3 regions of the Blautia wexlerae DSM 19850 genome follow, and region 1 is predicted to be linked to each of the others. Evidence: predicted binding sites of a transcription regulator. Region 1 holds the regulator's gene; each other region holds the start of a gene.
What was found. The regulator Rex, encoded in region 1, represses fermentation and respiration genes when NADH is low (regulators of the CRP and FNR family bind a similar motif). The targets are predictions, from matches to a motif close to ATTGTTAANTANTTAACAAT.
Positions count from the first base shown of each region.

Region 2: the regulator Rex is predicted to act here: its motif matches at 775-794, upstream of NQ550_RS09315 (complex I 24 kDa subunit family protein).
Region 3: the regulator Rex is predicted to act here: its motif matches at 1,090-1,109, upstream of fucO (lactaldehyde reductase).

Region 1 is NZ_CP102267.1:2,941,536-2,943,812, forward strand. Features, by position in the region: gene NQ550_RS13670 (bifunctional ADP-dependent NAD(P)H-hydrate dehydratase/NAD(P)H-hydrate epimerase) at 1-722, opposite strand, end outside; gene NQ550_RS13675 (redox-sensing transcriptional repressor Rex) at 812-1,459, opposite strand; gene NQ550_RS13680 (ABC-F family ATP-binding cassette domain-containing protein) at 1,720-2,277, shown strand, end outside.
Region 2 is NZ_CP102267.1:2,000,983-2,003,259, forward strand. Features, by position in the region: gene NQ550_RS09310 (YoaK family protein) at 3-704, shown strand; gene NQ550_RS09315 (complex I 24 kDa subunit family protein) at 1,028-1,507, shown strand; gene NQ550_RS09320 (NADH-quinone oxidoreductase subunit NuoF) at 1,504-2,277, shown strand, end outside.
Region 3 is NZ_CP102267.1:201,741-204,017, forward strand. Features, by position in the region: gene NQ550_RS00840 (DUF2284 domain-containing protein) at 1-52, opposite strand, end outside; gene NQ550_RS00845 (TetR/AcrR family transcriptional regulator) at 407-979, shown strand; gene fucO (lactaldehyde reductase) at 1,159-2,277, shown strand, end outside.

The sequences.
Region 1 (2,277 bases):
TTACCGAAGGTTCCTTTATTTCCATAGGGAACTCTCTCCGGAAGCATTTTCAAATCTTCACGTTCCAGATGATGCATACAGATTTTCTTTCCGGGTATGGAATAGATTCCGATATCCGTAACAACGATCTCACCGCCATACATGCGTCCGGGATAAAAACACAGCCCTCTTTTGCGAAAAGCAAAGGTAACCGTAAGATCTGCCCGGAATGCAATCCCCTTCTCAAATCCGGTATCTGAGTCAATCCCGGATGGAATATCCACAGCTACTTTATACGCAGATGCCCGGTTCATTGTACTGATAAGCTCTGCATATTTTCCCTCTACAGGTCTGCTCAGTCCAACCCCAAAGATGGCATCTACTATAGTAGTATATTCATCCAGATCCAGGTTATGCACCCGGGGCACCTGATAATATTCTGCTGTTTTAAGCTGTCCGGCAGTTTCAGCAGTCATTTTCTCTTCCTTACCCGCAATATAATACCAGGTTCTGACTCCTCTCAACTGAAGCAGTCTGGCAATCGCCAATCCGTCTCCGCCATTGTTGCCGGTTCCGCAGACCACAAGGATTTTCTCTTTTTCTTTATTCTTTAATCTCTGTACAATCTCCTCAACCGTCTTTAATGCCGCCCTCTCCATAAGTACCGGAGACGATATCCCGGCTTTCTGAATCGTATTATGATCCAGTTCTTTCATCTCAACAGCAGTTACAATCTCTCTCATCTGTTCACCTCCTGTTTACAATAACACATTTACATACAAGAGAAAAGCTGTGATCAGATGACCACAGCCTTGTGTTTCACAGTTATCCCTTACATACCTTCATGTTCCTTTCTGTACTCACTCAGGTTATAGGACAAAGTCATAAGACTCTCTGAAAGATGTACGTTCTCTACCATTACATCCTCCGGGGCATCCAGATCAATATGTGCAAAATTCCAGATTGCCTTAATTCCATTATCAATTAAAATCTTTGCCATCTCTTTGGCTTTGTTTTTAGGAAGAGTCAGGATCGCGATCTCAACCTCATTCTCCTTCAGAAACAAAGGAAGATCGCTCAACATCTGAATCTCAATTCCACGAACTGCAATCCCCTCAAGTACAGGATTGACGTCAAAAATACCAACCAGCTTAAATCCGCGCTTTTCAAAATCCACATAATTGGCCAATGCCTGTCCCAGATTACCGGCACCCAGAATAATCATCGGATGTACAGTATCCAGCCCAAGGATCTTACCGATTTCTGTATACAAATAGCGTACATTATAGCCGTAACCCTGCTGACCAAAACCACCGAAATTATTTAAGTCCTGACGAATCTGGGAAGCCGTCACATGCATCTTCTTGCTAAGATCATTTGAAGATATACGCTCTACATTCTCCTCCATCAATTCACCGAGGTAGCGGTAGTACCGCGGCAGACGCTTGATTACCGCTTTCGAAATTTCCTTAGCTTCCACAAATTTTCCCTCCTTAGCTTATCTATGTCAATTATACCCAGATGTTATTTTATTGTCAAATTAAATTTGTACTTTTTGACCAAATATTTCTGTATTTTTTTATCAATTTCATTCTGAAAAATTCCCCGGAATATCATATTTTCTTCCATGCATCCATCCGGTGCTTTCTTTTCTCTGGACAAAATCTCTTAAAATGCTTTCAAAAACAGGCATTTTCGATTATAATAGTACGCGGACAAATTACAAACGGAGGAATTCCTATGATTTTATCATGTCAGAATATCTGTAAATCCTTTGGCGAAAAAATCATTCTCAAGGATGCCAGTTTCCATATAGAAGACCGCGAAAAGGCAGCTCTCATCGGCAATAACGGTGCAGGCAAGACGACTCTGCTGCGAATCATTATGCATGAGCTCTCCCCGGATTCAGGAAACGTGGTACTTGCCAAAGATAAAAATATCGGCTACCTTGCCCAGTATCAGGACATTCATGGCCATCATACCATTTACGAAGAACTGATTTCCACCAAACAGCACATTATTGATATGGAGAACCGTCTGCGCTCTCTGGAACAGGAAATGAAAACCACCACCGGAGATGCTCTGGACAGCCTGATGAATACTTACACAAGACTGAGTCACCAGTTTGAACTGGAAAATGGTTACGCTTACAAAAGTGAGATCATGGGTGTATTAAAAGGTCTTGGTTTCACAGAAGAAGATTTCGAACGCCAGATAGAAACTCTTTCAGGCGGCCAGAAAACCCGCGTAGCTCTGGGTAAACTGCTTCTTGCCAGCCCTGACATTCTTCTTCTGGAT
Region 2 (2,277 bases), 940 kb from region 1:
TCATGAAAGATCATAATCAACACGAAATACAAATGTCGGAAGCCTTTTTAAACAGTGCATTCCTGGCACTGTCAGGAGGTTTTCAGGATGCTTACACCTATAATGCAAGAAACGAAGTATTCTGTAATGCACAGACAGGAAACGTCGTTCTTATGAGCCAGCACTTTATGGCAGGAGAACTGACAGCAGGACTGGGATACTTCTTTCCTATTATTTTCTTTGCACTGGGCGTATGGGTTGCGGAGAAAATACAGGCAAATTATAAATATGCGCAGAAGCTCCACTGGAGACAGGGTGTTCTGCTGGCAGAAATCCTGATCTTATTTACAGTAGGTTTCCTGCCAACCGAATACAATATGCTGGCAAATGCCATGGCATCTTTCGCCTGTGCAATGCAGGTACAGTCCTTCCGCAAGGTAAACGGATATTCCTATGCAAGTACTATGTGTATCGGTAATTTGCGCAGTGGTACAGCTGCGTTGTCAGTTTATTTTCGTGAAAAAAAATCAAAACAGCTAAAACAGGCGATGTATTATTTTGGAATCATCCTTATGTTTGCCTTGGGTGCCGGCATTGGTGGAAATCTGTCCATACGCTATGGAATCAGAATGATCTGGGTTTCCTGTGGATTCCTTATGATCAGCTTTCTGTTGATGTTTATAGAAAAATATAAGCATTTCCATGAGGAACATGAAATTAAATAATGCAGCCATTTCCAGAAAGGTCATTGAGAAGAAGATAATATTCTTTTCAATGATCTTTTTTTGTTTTGATATTGCTATTAAATTAACAACCCTGTTAAAGAAATTGCTTTTCATTTATATACATTTATGAATACTATACATCTATAACAAATTGTTATAAATTAATTTCAGAAAATTTCAAAAATGATATTGTGCAAAACAACTATATAATGTATAATATCAACAACACATATGTTGAAAATAACTAAAGCTGCGTGGGAATCGATATATCGGTACTATATTAAAACCGATATATCAAAATTACTATTTAAGGAGGGAACCGAATGTTAGACCAGTCTTATTACAGAAAAGCGGATGAGATCATCGAGCACTATGGACGTACAGCAGCATCGCTGATTCCGATCATGCAGGATATTCAGGCGGAATATCGTTACCTGCCGGGAGAATTGCTGACTTATGTAGCGAAAGAAATCGGAGTAAAAGAAGCCAAGGCCTACAGTGTAGCCACATTCTATGAGAATTTTTCTTTTGAGCCGAAAGGGAAATATGTCATTAAAGTGTGTGACGGAACAGCCTGTCATGTGAGAAAATCCATGCCTGTAAAAGAGGCTTTGATGAAGGAACTTGGACTGAGCAACAAGAAACACACTACAGATGACATGCTTTTTACCGTAGAAACAGTATCCTGTCTGGGTGCATGTGGACTTGCCCCCACACTGACTGTCAATGATGAAGTACATCCGAAGATGACTCCTGAGAAAGCTGTAGAACTTTTGAATAAACTGAGAGGAGAGTGCGTATGAGTATTAAGAGTAAAGAAGACCTGTTAAATAAGCAGGCTGAAGTAAATGAGCAGATTAAATCTTATACCTGCCGCGTTCTTGTCTGTTCAGGTACCGGATGTATCGCATCCGGAGCGCAGAAGATTTATGAAGAGATGTCAGTACTCTGTGAGAGAATTGATGGAGTAACAGTTGAAATGCAGAAGGATGTGCCTCATGTAGGCGTGATCAAGACAGGGTGCCAGGGCTTATGTGAACTTGGACCTCTGATGAGAATTGAACCATATGATTATCAGTATGTTCACGTACAGCCGGAAGACTGTAAGGAAATTGTGGAGAGAACTATATTGGAAGGGAAACCTGTAGAGAGACTGTTTTATCGTGATAATAATACAGTCTGTCCACATCCTGATGATATTCCTTTCTTAAATCAACAAACACGTATCGTTCTTGAAAACTGCGGAAAAATCGATGCGGAATCTATCGAAGAGTATATTGCTGTGGGAGGCTATCAGGCACTTGCAAAAGTGATGGGAAGCATGTCCCCGCAGGAAGTTATTGATGAAGTAACTAAATCCGGGCTTCGCGGTCGTGGCGGTGCAGGATTCCCGGCAGGCAAGAAATGGTCTCAGGTTGCACGCCAGGCAGAGAAAACCCGCTATGTTGTATGTAATGGTGATGAGGGTGATCCCGGTGCATTTATGGATGGTTCCGTCATGGAAGGTGATCCATATAAGATGATCGAAGGTATGACTATTGCAGCCTACGCAGTCGGTGCGGAGAATGGATAT
Region 3 (2,277 bases), 1.9 Mb from region 1:
TGATCGCTGCATCTGCGAAACCCATGGAAAGTGCTTCTTTTATTAAATCCATAAGAATGTCTCCCTTCTTAAAGCGGATTATTTATTTTTTATCTTTTATGATTATAACATTTTGAAGTAAATAAAAACAGAAAAATCAAAATAAAATATATTACTGTTCACTTCGTTCACAGTAACGTAGCCAAAATTCATTCCAGATTGCCTGCGGCAATGGAATTTTGGCTTGTATGTCTCGGGATTTTGGCATATTCATGCCAAAACACCTCGCGGAATAGTGGTGTGTGAACAATAACTAAAATATGCTCCTTAAAATACGAATTTCAGGAAGAAACTATCTGGAAATACAGGGAAGAAATTGATATAATGAACACACGAAGTTTTATCTGTGAGAGGAATTTGTATGGATATGATAAATGAAGCAGGTAAGGGTGAGAAAACGAAATACCGTCTTGCGCGGTCAATGAAGGAATGTATGAAAACGATGTCTGTAGATAACATTACAGTAAAACAGATCACAGAGAATTGTGGTGTTACGAGGCAGACTTTCTATCGGAATTTTATGGACAAATTTGACCTGATCAACTGGTATTTCGATAAGCTTCTGGCGAAATCCTTTGAGCATATGGGAATGGGGAAAACTGTTTATGATGCTCTGGTAAAGAAGTTTACCTATATTCAGGAAGAGCATATTTTCTTTGCAGCAGCATTTAAATATGACAGTCAGAACAGTCTGCGCCAGCATGATTTTGAACTGATCCTGGATTTCTATGAGAATCTGATCCGTGAGAAAACAGGAAGAATCCCGGATGAGACTATACATTGTATTCTGGAAATGTACTGCCAGAGTTCTATTTATATGACTGTAAAATGGGTACTGGGAGAGTTGGAATGTGCACCGGAGGGACTGGCGAAAATTTTAGTTGACGGGATGCCGGGAAAACTCTCGGAATTGTTTGAAAAGTTGGAAATATTGTCATAAATATAACAATATTAGTGCATAATTTTGCACACAGTTTTTCGGCACTATTGCACAAACATTGTGAGAAAGTTACATTTGAACGAAAGTGTAACTTTCTTTTTTTGTTTCGCATTGTTAATATAATAACAAAGATAAGCGCTGCGGAAGCTTACCTAATACTGAAAGGAATGGAAATCATTATGGCAAACAGAATTAACTTAAATCAGACATCTTATCACGGAGCAGGAGCAATCGAGGAAATCGCAAACGAAGCAAAAGCACATGGCTTTAAGAAAGCTTTCGTATGTTCTGACCCTGATCTTGTAAAATTCCATGTAACAAGTAAAGTTACAGATATTCTTGAGAAAAACGGACTTGCATATGAACTGTATTCAGACATCAAACCGAACCCGACAATCGAGAACGTACAGCACGGTGTTCAGGCATTTAAGAATTCTGAAGCGGATTATCTGATCGCAATCGGCGGTGGTTCTTCCATGGACACTTCCAAAGCAATCGGTATTATTATTGCAAACCCTGAATTCGAAGATGTAAGGAGTCTGGAAGGTACAGCTCCGACCAGGAAACCTTGTGTACCGATCATTGCAGTTCCGACAACAGCAGGTACAGCAGCAGAGGTAACTATCAATTACGTTATCACAGATGTAGAAAGAAAACGTAAATTTGTATGCGTTGACCCACATGACATGCCGATCATCGCAGTTATTGATCCTGAAATGATGTCCTCCATGCCAAAGGGACTGACAGCTTCCACAGGTATGGATGCCCTCACTCATGCAATCGAAGGATATACAACAAAAGCTGCGTGGGAAATGACAGATATGTTCCATTTAAAAGCAATCGAGCTGATCTCCAAATCTCTCCGCGGTGCTGTTGAAAACACAAAAGAAGGTCGTGAAGGAATGGCTCTTGGACAGTATATCGCTGGTATGGGATTCTCTAACGTAGGTCTTGGAATCGCTCATTCCATGGCTCATACACTTGGTGCTGTTTATGACACACCACACGGTGTTGCCTGCGCAATGATGCTTCCAATTGTTATGGAATACAATCAGGAATGCACAGGTGAGAAATATCGTGAGATCGCCAGAGCAATGGGTGTCAAAGGCGTAGATGAAATGTCTCAGGATGAATACAGAAAAGCAGCAATCGAAGCTGTTAAGAAACTCTCTGTTGATGTAGGAATCCCGACTAAACTGGAAGCAATCAAAGAAGAAGATCTCCAGTTCCTGGCAGAATCCGCACATGCAGACGCATGCGCACCGGGAAACCCGAAAGATGCAAGCGTAGAAGATCTG